2 regions of the Pandoraea sputorum genome follow, and region 1 is predicted to be linked to the other one. Evidence: riboswitches for the same ligand, from Rfam matches in the RefSeq annotation. Region 1 holds a riboswitch; the other holds the start of a gene.
What was found. A riboswitch is a leader RNA that binds a small molecule or an ion and turns the genes downstream of it on or off. The one in region 1 is predicted to bind thiamine pyrophosphate.
Positions count from the first base shown of each region.

Region 2: it holds a riboswitch for thiamine pyrophosphate, as region 1 does, so the genes downstream of both, NA29_RS23575 (FAD-dependent oxidoreductase) here and thiC (phosphomethylpyrimidine synthase ThiC) in region 1, are expected to answer to the same signal.

Region 1 covers NZ_CP010431.2:4,451,540-4,458,917, forward strand. The annotation lists gene NA29_RS19590 (hypothetical protein) at 1-1,302, shown strand, start outside; TPP riboswitch at 1,402-1,500, shown strand; gene thiC (phosphomethylpyrimidine synthase ThiC) at 1,574-3,490, shown strand; gene NA29_RS19600 (hypothetical protein) at 3,661-4,443, opposite strand; gene paeA (polyamine export protein PaeA) at 5,294-6,655, shown strand; gene recD (exodeoxyribonuclease V subunit alpha) at 6,603-7,378, opposite strand, start outside.
Region 2 covers NZ_CP010431.2:5,317,960-5,325,337, reverse strand. The annotation lists gene NA29_RS23595 (SMP-30/gluconolactonase/LRE family protein) at 1-391, shown strand, start outside; gene NA29_RS23590 (MFS transporter) at 565-1,824, opposite strand; gene NA29_RS23585 (SDR family NAD(P)-dependent oxidoreductase) at 1,958-2,767, opposite strand; gene NA29_RS23580 (ABC transporter ATP-binding protein/permease) at 2,941-4,725, opposite strand; TPP riboswitch at 4,985-5,104, shown strand; gene NA29_RS23575 (FAD-dependent oxidoreductase) at 5,238-6,395, shown strand; gene thiS (sulfur carrier protein ThiS) at 6,412-6,609, shown strand; gene NA29_RS23565 (thiazole synthase) at 6,611-7,378, shown strand, end outside.

The DNA.
Region 1 (7,378 bases):
ATCAAAGTCGTCATCGGCGACACGACGCCCGCCGATCCGCGCCGCGCAATCGCTGCCTTTCTCGGTTTGCCGCAGGACAGCACGCCCGACGCTCAGTCACCCGCACTCGATTACGTCATGCAGGACATTGCGTTCTGGCATCACCTGACGCTCGGCAAGCGCGACATGCAGGACGGCGTGTTCTTCGCGCCGTCGCCGCCTACGACGCACAGCGAAGCCAGACGCCAGCGCACGGGCGCGATCCCGTCGTTCCATGCGGCGCAGGTGTGCGCCGTGGACGACGTACAGCGTGGCATTGCGCTGCTCGCCGAGACCATCGTGTGGCGTCGCATGGGAGACGCCGCGCGCACGAAGCAGACTTTGGCCACACTCGCGGCCACCTTCGGCGCGAGCCAGCCCGGCTCACCGACGTTACGCGCCATGCACTGGATCGTGCAGGCATGGCAGGCCTACGCATTGCGTGACGAGCCAGGGGCGTTCGCGCATCTGCAACGTATCAGCGACGACGCATCGCTCGCCCCGTGCCTCATCTACAACCCGCGTATTCGCTTCGAGAGCCGCAATCTCCAGGCGTTGCTGCACAAATCGCACGCCGCGCGCAATGGCCCAATGCCTGCCCGCGCGCAATCCGCCGCCGACGCGCTGGCCGCCTTCTCGGACGCCCTGCAAGCGGCGTTCGAAGCCGACTCCATCGAGCTGGCGCAGCACGTCGCCGCCAACATCGGCCTGTCGCTCTGGCTGTTCTGGCAAGGGGCGCTGATCGATCCGGGCAGAAGACTCGCCGCGGCCGAGGTTCAGCGCCAGGCATTGCGGTGGATCGGTTTGTCGGAGTGGATTTGCGATCGCTTCGGCGTCGGCGGGAATTCCGTCTGGAATACGGTGTTCCTGCTGCGCATTGCGCGCGGTGCCGTTCCCGTTCGACGCGATCCCGATCTGGAAACGCTGCGCGCGAGTACGCCCCTCGCGGTCGATGCGTTTCTCGATGCCGTCCAGCCGTTTGGAGCCCCCTTCTCGCGCGCCAAGGGTTTCCTGCGCTGGACCGATGTCGTGGCCACCACGCTCGCCGACCACGAGGAGGGACGCGTTCGCTTCGAGCCGCTGCAGCTTGCCAACCTGTGGTTCGAAATGCTCTGGTTCGCGCTGCATCAGGACGGCGACTCGCCGCAGGCATTCCACGCCGCGCAATCGCTCGGTCGTGTACTGCCGATGCTGCCACCGCCCGACCGGCGCTTTTTCCGCGATGCGCTACGTCTGATGCCGCGCGACTTTCAACGCGAGGTGCGGATAGCGCAGGACGGTTGAAGCGCCCGTCGGAATGTCGCACCGCACCATTTTCAGTTCACGTTTTTCGGGACACATCGTGCTTGTTTTGCCCGGCAGGTCGGTGTATCGTTGCCGCAAAGCTAAGCGCAGGGGTCCTGCAACGTGAGTTGTGGGTGAGAAATACCCTTAGAACCTGATCTGGATAATGCCAGCGCAGGGAGCGTAGAAATTCCTCGCCCCCGTTCATGCTCCTGAGCCGCTTTGCGCCGAAATTGTCGGCGTCAACACGTGCCCCGCCAGGAGACATTGCATGAACGCCAATCCGAAGTTCCTCTCAGCCAACGCGCGCGTGGACGAAGCTGCGATCGCACCGCTGCCCAATTCCCGCAAGATCTACGTCGAAGGCTCGCGCCCGGACATTCAGGTCCCGATGCGCGAAATCTCGCAAGCCGACACGCCGACGAGCTTCGGCGGCGAGAAGAATCCGCCGATCTACGTCTACGACTGCTCGGGCCCGTACACCGATCCGAACGCAACCATCGACATCCGCTCCGGCCTGCCCGCGCTGCGCGCGAAGTGGATCGAAGAGCGCGGCGACACCGAAGCCCTGCCGGGTCTGAGCTCCGCCTATGGCCTTGAGCGCGCGAACGACAGCGCTACCGCCGACCTGCGTTTCCCGGGCCTGCATCGCACGCCGCGCCGTGCCAAGGCGGGCAAGAACGTGACGCAGATGCACTACGCACGTCAGGGCATCATCACGCCCGAAATGGAATACATCGCGATTCGTGAAAACCTGCGCCGTCAGGAATACATCGAAAGCGTACGTGCCGCTGGCCCGCAAGGCGAGCGTCTCGCGAAGTTGCTCACGCGTCAGCACCCGGGTCAGCATTTCGGCGCCAGCATTCCCGCCGAAATCACGCCGGAATTCGTGCGCGAAGAGATCGCACGTGGCCGCGCCATCATCCCGAACAACATCAACCACCCGGAATCCGAGCCGATGATCATCGGCCGTAACTTCCTCGTGAAGATCAACGCGAACATCGGCAACTCGGCCGTGACGTCGTCGATCGGCGAAGAAGTGGACAAGATGACGTGGGCGATCCGCTGGGGCGGCGACACGGTCATGGATCTGTCGACCGGCAAGCACATTCACGAAACGCGCGAATGGATTCTGCGTAACAGCCCGGTGCCGATCGGCACGGTGCCGATTTATCAGGCGCTCGAAAAGGTCAACGGCAAGGCCGAAGATCTGACGTGGGAAATGTTCCGCGACACGCTCATCGAGCAGGCCGAGCAAGGCGTCGACTACTTCACGATCCACGCCGGCGTGCGTCTCGCGTATGTGCCGATGACGGCTAACCGCATGACGGGTATCGTCAGCCGCGGCGGCTCGATCATGGCCAAGTGGTGTCTCGCACACCACAAGGAAAGCTTCCTGTACACGCACTTCGAAGAGATCTGCGAAATCATGAAGGCCTATGACGTCGCGTTCTCGCTGGGCGACGGTCTGCGTCCCGGCTCGATCTACGACGCCAACGACGAAGCGCAACTCTCCGAACTCAAGACGCTGGGCGAACTGACGCAAATCGCGTGGAAGCACGACGTGCAGGTCATGATCGAAGGCCCGGGCCACGTGCCGATGCAGCTCATCAAGGAGAACATGGATCTCCAGCTCGAGTACTGCGACGAAGCCCCGTTCTACACGCTCGGACCGCTGACCACGGACATCGCCCCGGGTTACGACCACATCACGTCGGGGATCGGCGCAGCCACCATCGGCTGGTACGGCACGGCCATGCTGTGCTACGTCACGCCGAAGGAACACCTTGGCTTGCCGAACAAGGACGACGTGAAGGAAGGCATCATCACGTACAAGCTCGCAGCCCACGCGGCTGACCTCGCCAAGGGTCACCCGGGCTCGCAGATTCGTGACAATGCGCTGTCGAAGGCACGTTTCGAATTCCGTTGGGAAGACCAGTTCAACCTCGGTCTCGATCCGGACAAGGCGCGTGAATTCCACGATGAGACGCTGCCGAAGGATTCGGCCAAGGTCGCTCACTTCTGCTCGATGTGCGGACCGCATTTCTGCTCGATGAAGATCACGCAGGACGTGCGCGATTACGCCGCCAAGCAAGGGCTCACCGACGAAGCCGCCCTCAAGCAAGGAATGGAGGTCAAGGCCGTCGAGTTCGTAAAGAGCGGTGCCGAAATCTATCGTCGCACCTGATTAGCGCGTGCACGATGGCAGCATCAACGCCGCTGTCGTGTACGGCAAATCGTCGCTTAGCAAGCAGAACGCGCCCGGGTAAAACCGGGCGCGTTTTTTGTTGCGCTGGCGTCTCGACTGCTGTTGCCCAAGTCAGGCTGACGGCATTGTCGACAGGTTTGACACCGTCGTTATGCGACGGAAGGCGACTCGCTGGAGATGGCGGCCGGCGCCGTGGGCACGCCACGCTGCGTCAGATAGTTGCGCAACCGCTCTGTGGCGATGTGCTTGGCCACCGAAGACATCGACGTTGCGAGCGCCGTGAACGCTTCCGTGTTGGTCGCGGGCATGGCTGCGGCATCCATCACTTCGGTGTGACGCATCTCCCAGTGGCGCTCGCCCAGTTGTTCGACGCCGAGCGCGAGCTTCGCCCATTCGTCCGTCCCCAATCCGATGGACGCGGGCAGATCGCCGCGCACGATCGCCTGATGCATCGGCAAACCGGCGGCAAAGCCCACACGAAGCATCCACTCAGTGCTTTCGCTCGCAGGCATGGGACGCGCGCCGGCGTGCAGGCGCGCGTTCAGCTTGCCGATGAATTTGTCCGGCGTCTCGCGCACGAGACATGCCGTCGACCACTCCTTCTTGCCTGCCAGTGCGGGCTTGCCGGTCCATCGACGCGCCGTGTCCGCCACCGTCTTAGTCACGTCGGCACGCGTCGGCTCGAACGGTACCGTACCGTTGCGACCGTCCGTGCCGAGCAACGAACCGTTGACGATATCGCGACAGACTTGCGCGCGCTCGCTGCGTCCATCCGGCATGACAACCGGGTGATTGCGCCCGTCCAGCGAGGCAACATGGGTGCTCACCTGACGCGAACTGGCGCAGATATGCAGCGTTGCCAGCGCTGCCGGTGGGAGGACAGGTTGCGCGACACGCGGCGCAAGTAAGGACGCCAACGATTCGCCGGTCATGGGTGCTTCGAAAACATCCCCATCGTCGACGCCCACGAATCCAGCCCGGAGCGCGCCGCCCCAGGCTTCATCGGATCGATCCTCTTGCGACGATACGCTCGCGAAATCGGCCTCGAAGCGAATACGCCCCTGATCGCGATTGGCGTGCCCCGACGATTGCGCTACAACGCTTGCCGGTGAATCACGCGGGGTCCGGGGAGGGGCCGGGAGAGCGCTTCGTACGTTTGCGATGCGCATGAGCGGCATGTCTACGGGATGATTGCGTCCGACGGGATGAAGTGTGACGGGTATTGCGGCAAGGTCGCCCGTGACGGGTGCGTGATTCGCGAACTGCATACCGAACATCATCGATAAGTCCTCACATAAGGGAAAAGGGAGAAGCGTGGTGTGCACCACAGTCTCGACGTCGCCTGCGCCGTGCCCCACAGCCTCCCGACAAAGCTCGGATGTCGCCATGGGGTGTCGTCAAGACGGCGTCCACGATGCCCGAACGGTCGTTCGGTAATTTTCGATTCTGCACGCGGACTCTCGCAGCTCGTGCAAGCGACCGCCTCGGAGTGGACAGCCGGGCCGCCTGAATGCGTCCGGTATGCATCGGGTACGCGGGGATCGCGCTGTCGGAGTGCCCCGAACTTATGGCATGCTATCGGACAGCGGTACAGCCGACGCGGCTGACGCGGCCCGCCCTGCGGGTACGCTGCTCCTGCGCTCCAGCCCGAAGGCATCTCAAAATGATGGCCCGCCGGCCTTGTTTTGAAATGTCTCCCTGCTCCCGGACCCACTCCCGTGCGAACCGGTCCGGCCTGCGTCGCGGCTATGTATCCGCACTCGCACTTACAGGGACAACAATATGAGTGGTTACGGTTTTCTTTTCAGTATTCTTTTGCTGGTGCTGGCAAGCGCCTTCTTTTCCGCTGCCGAAATCTCGCTCACTGCGGCCAAGCGCACCAAACTCCAGGTGCTCATGGAAAAGGGCGACGAACAGGCGGTCAAAGTGCTCGCGCTCAAGGAGCAGCCGGGCAACTTCTTCACTGTCGTGCAGATCGGCGTGAATGCCGTCGCCGTGCTCGGCGGCGTGCTCGGCGAGAGCTTCCTCACCGGCTACATCTTCGATTGGCTCTCGCCATTCACCGACGAGGCGCTCGCGCTGCGACTGGCCGGTATCGGATCGTTCCTGTTCATCACGATCGCCTTTATCCAGTTCGCCGATCTGATTCCGAAGCGTCTCGCCATGGTCAATCCGGAGCGCGTCGCGATGGCCATCATCGATCCGATGCTGCTTTGCCTGAAAATCCTGCGTCCTTTGGTCTACATCTTCAACGGCGTAGCGAACCTGTTTCTGCGCATGTTCAAGCTGCCCACCCATGCGATCGACAACATCACGTCGGAGGACATTGCTGCGATGGTCGGTGCCGGCGCGCAGGCCGGTGTGCTACGCAAGCAGGAACTGCATCTGATCGAGAACGTGTTCGAACTGGAGTCGCGCACCGTTGGCTCGGTCATGACCTTCCGCGACGACGTGGTGTACTTCACCATCGCCGAAGACGAACGCAGCATCCGTCAGAAAATCACGGAAAGTCCGCATTCGAAGTATCTCGTGTGCCGCGACGAAATCGACAACGTGCTCGGTTACGTCGACTCGAAAGACCTGCTTCAGCGCATTGCAAGCGAGGATCTTTCCAGCGTGATCCGCAATCTGGATCGTCTCTACGCGAAGAAACTGCTGGTGATTCCGGACACGCTCAACCTGTCCGAAGCGCTGGCACGCTTCAAGGAAACCCGCGAAGGCTTCGCCGTCATCATCAACGAGTACGGTCTGGTGGTCGGTGTAGTGACGCTTAACGACATCGTTGGCGCCCTCATGGGCGATGTCGTCCACCCGGCCGACGAAGACCAGATCGTGCAGCGTGACGAGCACTCGTGGCTCGTTGACGGCGTCACGTCGGTCGAGGACGTGAAAAAGGCGCTCGACATCGACGAACTCCCCGGTGAGGGTGAGTTCGAGACCATCGCCGGATTCATGATCTATCAGCTCAAGCGTATTCCGAAGAAGTCGGAAGCCACCGAAGCGGCGGGCTACAAGTTCGAAGTGGTCGACATCGACAACTACAAGATCGACCAGTTGCTTGTCACTCGCATCGGCGCTGTTGCCGAAGCCGCTATTGCAGCGGCAAAGCTGAACGCGAATTCGTCGGCAGATCGGACATCGTAGTCAGCACCTCCTTCAGACGGTCGGTCAGACCGCCATCGCGCTGCGTCGGGCGCGCGATGGCCGAGGCGATCACCGGCCACGGCGCATATAGCCACGCCTCCCGGCGCGCACGCGTAACCCCCGTATAGATCAGTTCTCGCGATAGCACCCGGCTCGCCTGCTCGGGTAGCACTATTGCCACACGCTCGAATTCCGATCCCTGCGACTTGTGAATCGTCATCGCGAACGCCGTTTCGTGCGCGGGCAAGCTCGCAGGCGAATAGAGGCGATAGCCGCCGTCCGGCGTAGCAAACGTCACACGCAACGTGCCGGATGGCCCCAGCGGCAACGCAATGCCGATATCGCCATTGAAGAGGTTCAGCGCGTATTCGTTCTGCGTCACAAGCACCGGACGCCCCGCAAACCATGCGCCGCCCCCCGCGCCCAACGCCACACCGGCACGACGCGCCAGCAGCGCCGTCAGTTGTGCGCCCAGAAACTCGACGCCTCGTCGCCCGCCCCGCGTCGCGCACAGCACGCGGAACTTGCCAAAAGCAGCAAAGACAGGCTGAGCGACCATCGCAATGTCTGCCGTCGTGGCCGCAGCGGGATCGCCTAACTGTTCTATCGTCGTAAAAGCCTGAGCGAGCGCATCGAGGTATTCGCCGTAACCGTCGGCCAGCGCGTTTAGGGTGGCTGGCGACAACTGGATTCCGCCATCTTCGCTTAACAGCACGCGGTCCA
Region 2 (7,378 bases), 870 kb from region 1:
GACGGTGCGTCGCGTGTGGGCGTTCGATTTCGATGCGCACAGCGGCACGATTCACAACCGCCGTCTCTTCGTCGACATGAACCAGTATCCGGGGCGTCCCGATGGCGCAGCCGTCGATGCCGACGGGTGTTACTGGACATGCGCCAACGACGGTGGCCGTTTGCTTCGTTTCACGCCAGAGGGTGTTCTGGACCGTGAGATCGTGTTGCCGGTGTCGAAGCCGTCGATGTGCGCGTTTGGCGGGCGCGACTTCGACACGTTGTTCGTCACGTCGATTCGCCCCGGCGCGAACGCGAACGAACACGACGGTCATGTCTTCGCCGTGCGATGCGGCGTGCAAGGATTACCGGAAGCACCTTATTCAGGCGTGCTGCCGGTGGCAAGGGTGTAGGCGGGGGTACGAAGGTGGCGACGTCGCGCGGGTAGTGCATAAGCGGCGCGCACTGAAGCGGTTCCGGGTTGGCTGGCTTACACAATGGCCATCCGGTGAGGCGGCGGGACGTCGGGTCGATCGTGGTGTTCGATCCGGCGTCCCGTTTTGCCATGCTGACGGTCAATACGCCATCAATGCACGAAGTCGGTCGAGACGAGCGACTTGCCGCGCGTCTCGGGTAGCAGCAACGCGCACACCACCACGAGCAGATAGCCGCCGCCCGCGACCATCCCGATGGCCTTCACGAGCGAGCCGGTCTGCGCGAGCGTGCCCACTGCGATGGGGAAGAACGACCCGATGCCGCGCCCGAGGTTGTAGCAAAAGCCCTGACCCGAGCCGCGAATGTGGTTCGGATACAGCTCCGTGAGATACGCACCGATGCCCGCGAAAATGCCCTGCACGACGATACCCAGCGGGAAGCCGAGCAGCAGCATGGCACTGTCGGTGATCGGCAGCATCGTGTAGACCATGCCGAGCACGAACGACGCGACGGCGAAGAAGATGAACGCGCCACGGCGTCCGAGCTTGTCCGAGAGAATCGCCCCGACGATATAACCTACGAACGAGCCGACGATCAGCACGATCAGGTAGGCGCTCGTGTTGAACACCGACAGACCGCGCACCGTCTTCAGATACGTCGGCAACCACGTCGTGATGGCGTAGTAGCCGCCGAGCATGCCGGTGCACAGCAGACTGCCAAGGATCGTCGTCTTCAGATGCGCGGGGGCAAAGATCTGCGTGAAGTTGCCCTGCAACTGACCTTCGGCGATCTTGCGGCGCGTTTGCGTGAAGATCTCCGGATCCGATACGTTGCGACGCACATACGTGATCCACACCGCGGGCAGAATCCCGATCCAGAAGCACGCACGCCATGCGTAGCCTTCATCGAGCACTGCGAAGAAAAACCAGTACAGCAGCGCGGCGGCGGCCCAGCCGACCGACCAGCTGCTTTGCACAGTGCCGACGGCTTTCGCGCGATGCTGCGGCGAGCGAATCATCTCGCCCATCATCATCGTGACGACGGTCCACTCGCCGCCGAAGCCGATGCCCTGCAACGTGCGCGTCACGAGCAACTGCCAGAACGAATTCGTGAAGCCCGAGAGGAAGGTGAACAGGCAGAAGGTGGCAATCGTCCATTGCAGTACGCGCACGCGACCGTAGCGGTCCGCAAGAATGCCCGCAAGCCATCCGCCGACGGCCGACGAGATGAGCGAGCTGGTCGCGATCATGCCCGCCTCGCCCTTCGTCATGCCCCACGCGGCAATGAGCGTGGGGATCAGGAACGAATAGATCATGAAGTCGAACGCATCGACGGCATAGCCGCCGAAGCCCGCATACAGGGCCTTGCGCTCCTTCGTGTTGAGTTCTTGGAACCAGGAAAAAAACGCCATGAAAACTCCTCGGTGGATCGTGTGCTTGTCGTTATGTGTGCGACGTGTGGATGTTGTGTGTCGATGTGGGGCATCGACGCTCGGGTCCACGTCTGACCCGGTGAGCGGTGAGCAGTGAGTTATCAGGGCAGCATCAGAGTGTCAGGCCGCCATCGACATGAATCACCTGGCCGGTGATTTGTCGCGCGTGCGGGCCGAGCAGGAAGACGGCAAGGGCGGCGATGTCGTCGGGCTCGCAGAGGCGTCCGGTCGGTGTGGCGTCGGCCGCACGCTGCCATGCGGCCGGATCGATGGCAGAGTGGCCGCTGTCCTTGCGCGTGTAGCCGGGCGCGACGCAATTGATCGTCACCCCTGCGCGGGCGTACTCGGCGGCGGCGCTTTTCGCCAACGCTTCGATGGCGGCCTTGGCAGCAGCCGTCGCCGGGAATCCGGGTTGGTTCGGCGCGAAGCGATGCGCTACGAACGAGCTGACGGCGACTACGCTGCCTTGCGACGAACGTTGGAGATCGGGCAGCGTGTGACGCAGCAACGCGGCGAATGCGCCGGGCATGGCGGCGAGCGTGCGTGCGAAGGCCTCGTCGTCGATGTCGGCCAACGACTGACGCGTGGCGAAGCCCGCATTGCTCACGATCTGATCGACCGGGCCGAAGGCGTCATGCGCGGCGTCGACGAGTCGCGCGGCGGACTGCGCGTGCGTCAGATCGCCGAACCATGTGGCGCACTGCGCACCGGCGTCTTCGCATGCGCGACGCACCTCAGTGAGCCGCGCCTGACTGGCGTCGGACGCGCCGCGTGTGTGCAGCAGCAAGCGAGTGTCAGGGGAGGCGAGGCGGCGGGCGATGGCCGCGCCGATGCCGGAGGCGGCGCCGGTGACGACAACGGTGCGTCCGTCGCGCTCAGAGGAATTCGGCGACTGGCCGGACGAGGTAGCTGAAGTAGTCACGATGAGCCCGGAGATAGCCTGATGGGGTGCTCGTGATTATGCCAAACCGCCTCGGTGCCGGAACAGCCGCGTCAATATTATTTACGAAGTGAACAAAATGGATGAATCGCCCGGTGGGAATGGCGCGGGATGGCGTGAGATCGTCCGCCCCCTGCGCCATCACTTCGCGTCCACTACACCGCGCCGACGACCCGAGGCGGCTCGATCTCGGTCACCGCGTGCAACGTCATCGTGTGCTGATGGAAGCGGGCCAGCGTGTCACGATGCGCGACGCTGACGATGGCGGTGTCAGGCAGTTGCGCGTGCAGTGCGTCGTACACGGCTTCTTCGGTTTCAACATCGAGCGCGCTTGTCGCTTCGTCCAGAAACAGGAAATCGGGCTTTTGCAGCAGTGCGCGCGCGGCCGCCAGTCGCTGTTGTTCGCCGCCGGAGAGGCGTCGCGCCCAATGCGCCGAGGTCAGCAGGTCGTCGCCGTATTGCCCGAGGTTCACGGCGTTCAGGGCGTCTCGGCACTCGGCGTCGGTGAACGTGTCGGGCGATGACGGGAACGCGAGCGCGGCCTTGAGCGTGTCGATCGGCAGATAGCTTTGCTGCGAGAGGAACAACACGCGGGCATTGGTGGGTACTTCGATGCGTCCGCTGCCGAACGGCCACAGTCCGGCGAGTGCGCGCAGCATCGTGCTCTTGCCGCAACCCGAGCGGCCGCGCACCAGCCAGCGCGACCCAGGGGCGAATGCAAACGACCCGGCGGCCGCGAGCGGCGCGCCGTTCGGCAACGATAGCCGCAGGTCGGCGGCAGTGTAGGCCGGAGCACCACTTGCGGGCACCACGGCAATACCGCCTTGAGGGTGCGGCGTGGCGTCGATGACGCGTGTGAATTCGCGCAGACGGTTGATCGTCGCCTTCCAGTCGGCCAGCGTCGAGAAGCTGTTCACGAACCAGGAGAAACCGTCGCTCACTTGCCCAAAGGCGTCGATGATCCGCATCAGCACGCCCAGCGTGAACGCTCCCGCGAAGTAACGGGGTGCTGCCGCCATGATCGGAAAGACGATGGCGATCTGCGCGTAGATCGAGTTCGCGAAGATCAGGCGTTTCGTGACGACCATGATTTGCCACCAGTTGTCGCGCACCGCGCCGAACGCCGACTTCAGACGCGATAACTCCGCGCCTTCGCCGCGATAGAGCGCGACCTGCTCGGCCGATTCGCGCAGCCGCACCAGCAGAAAACGAAAGTCGGCTTCAACCTGTTGCTGCCGGTAGCTGAGTCCCACGAGCGGGCGCCCGACCTTGAAGATCAGAAACGAACCGACGATGGCGTACAGCGCGGCGACCCACACCATGTAGCCCGGGATCGTCACGTTCATACCCGCCAGCGCGAAGGACACTGCGCCCGAGATCGTCCACAGAATCGTGATGAAGGAGAACAGCGAGACGAGCGTCGTCAACAGATCGAGCGACAGCGCGAGCGACGAGTTGACGAGTGTGCGGATGTCTTCGGAAATACGCTGGTCGGGGTTGTCGGCGAGGTGATCGCGTTCGATGCGGTAGTAAGCGCGATGCGCGAACCACTTCGTGAGGTTCGCGTCCGTCACCCATTGCCGCCAGCGGATCTCCAGCATCTGACGGAAGTAGGTGCGGAACGTCGCAATGATGATGAAGCTGAACGCCAGCACCGCGAACTCCGCGAGCGACGACTTGAAGACCGGCCAGTTGCGCTTGTCGAGGGCGTCGTAAAAGCTGGCGTTCCACGCGTTTAGCCGCACGTTGATGAACACGACGGCAAGGTTCAGCGCGATCACGAGCGCAAGCAGGCGTCGACCCTCCCAGCGCTTCTCCGAGACCCAGTAGGGACGGATCAGTTGCCAGGCGGTGGGATGTTTGGGTGGATTGGGTGGTGGCGCGGCGGTGTCGCCCGAGGGTTGCGGGGCGTGTGGTGTGTGGGTCGGCGTGTTGGCCATGATCGTCGGGCGGCGGGACCGCAGTGGGGCAGCGTTGTTATCTATACGTTTCGCACATATGGCCCATTTGACCGCAGTTCCCGATGGTGCGTTGCACGATTTACGGCCAGAGCCGCGCGTGACGGGGATTTTCAGTTTACGGACCGTTACAAGCGGCCGGAATCAGGGGCGGGAGATCTCAAAAAACGAGACGCGACGAGCGTGCAATCGCCCGGGAAGCCAGCTTGCACGGGCGTCGGCATCTATGTTGTAATGGCTGCGGGCGAAACAGGGGTGCTCCGTAATTGGCGTAGTCACGTCAAAGAAGTCGCGGGGCTGAGAGAGACCCTTTGCACCCGACCCGGGTAATACCGGCGTGGGAAGTTTCCGACTCCTCCATTGGGGTAAGGTGGCCATCACCGTTTCGTCCTTTTGCTTTCATGAGGAAAGGGCCCCATGCGTTGCCTTCCACAACATTCTTCGTATTCCCCTCAGTGCCTGCGCGCCTTGACGGCTTGCGCGGCAATGCGCGTATGAGCGCGACCGCTGCCATTTCCACTTCGCGTTCGGCCGTGTCTCGTCCCGACATTGCCGTGCTCGGCGGCGGGTTGTCCGGCCGTCTGCTGGCGTGGCAACTGATTCGCGCCGGCGCGCGCGTGGCGCTGTACGAGCGGGGCGACGCCGATGGCTCGTCCGCTGCTGGCTGGGTCGCCGCCGCCATGCTCGCGCCGCTGGCCGAGGCCGCCGTGGCTGAGCCGAGCATCGTCGAGATGGGCGCGGTCGGGCTTGAGCGCTGGCCCGCGCTGATCGACGGCCTTCCCGAACATGTCTTCTTCCAACGCAACGGCACGCTGGTCGTGTGGCATCAGCCCGACCGCGCCGAGGCCGTGATGTTCGATCGTCGGATGCGGGCGAATGCGCCGCCCGAACTGCTGCGCGGCGGCGTCGAGCGGATTTCGGCGGCACAACTGAAAGATGTGGAGCCGGCGCTCGCTGGACGTTTCCAGGAAGGCTGGCTGCTGCCGAACGAAGGGCAACTGGATAACCGTCAGTTATTGCGCGCGCTGGCCGCAGGACTTGCGAAGGCGGGCGCGGACCTGCACTGGAACACCGCGATTGCCGAGGGCGAGTATCCGGACGCCGGTCTGGTCATCGACTGTCGCGGACTGGGCGCGCGCGAAGCGCTCACCCAACTGCGCGGTGTGCGAGGCGAGGTTGTGCGCATTCACGCGCCGGGGATCGGTCTGCGTCGCCCCGTGCGCTTGCTGCACCCGCGCTATCCGATCTACATCGCGCCCAAGGAAAACGATCTTTACGTGATCGGGGCGACCGAACTCGAATCGGAAGACATGTCGCCGATGACCGTGCGCTCGGCGCTCGAACTGCTCTCGGCGGCGCACTCGCTGAACCCGGCGTTCGGCGAAGCGCGCATCGTCGAGCTGAACGTCAACTGCCGCCCGGCGCTGCCCGACCATCTGCCGCGCGTGCAGTGGGACGGCGCACGTTTGCTGCGCGTGAACGGTCTGTACCGTCACGGCTATTTGCTGGCACCGGCAGTCACTGGCGAAGCATGCGCGTTGGCGCAGGCACTGATGCAAACGAAGGGCGCGCCGTCGGGATCGGCGGATGCGTTCGACTGGGAGACGTGGCGAGCCAGCCGGCCGTGGCCGGAACTGTTTCGTCAGGCATGAGAGGAAGCGGTACGCAATGGACATCCATATCAATCAACAGATGCTGAGCGTGGCCGACACGGCGACGCTGGCCGAGGCGCTCGCCGCCTACGGCGCCAAGCCGCCTTTCGCGGCGGCGATCAACGGGCAATTCGTCCCCAAGACGCAATACGCCGCGCGCACGCTCGCGCAGGGCGACAAGATCGATGTCGTGCAACCGGTGGCCGGAGGCTGAAATGAACGCATTCACCGAATCGAACAACGTGGCGGCCAGCAGCACGCGTGACGCGCTCACGCTTTACGACACCCGCTTCGGTAGCCGCTTCTTGCTCGGCACGGCGCGTTATCCGTCGCTGCAAGCACTGAACGATTCCATCGACGCAGCGCGTCCGGGCATGGTGACGGTGGCATTGCGCCGTCAGCTCTCGGGCACCGGGGCGCAAGCATCGGAAGGTCATTTCTGGGAGACGCTGCGCCGCCTTGCGGTGCCCGTGCTGCCCAATACCGCGGGCTGCCATTCGGTGCAGGAAGCGGTGACGACGGCGCAAATGGCGCGCGAAGTCTTCGAGACCGACTGGATCAAGCTCGAACTCATCGGCGACGACTACACGCTTCAGCCCGACCCGTTCGGTCTGGTGACGGCCGCCGAGCAACTGATTCGCGAGGGCTTCAAGGTCCTGCCGTACTGCACGGAAGATCTGGTGCTGTGCCGTCGACTGCTCGACGTCGGCTGTCAGGCATTGATGCCGTGGGGCGCCCCGATCGGCACCGGCAAGGGCGTGATCAATCCGTACGGTCTGCGTCTGTTGCGCGACCGTCTGCCGGATACGCCGCTGATCGTCGACGCGGGCCTCGGCTTGCCGTCGCATGCGTGTCAGGTGATGGAATGGGGTTACGACGGCGTGCTGCTCAACACCGCTGTCGCGCTCGCCGCGCAGCCCGTGGAGATGGCTGGCGCGTTCGCCGGTGCGATCAAGGCGGGACGCGCTGCATGGCTCGCGGGT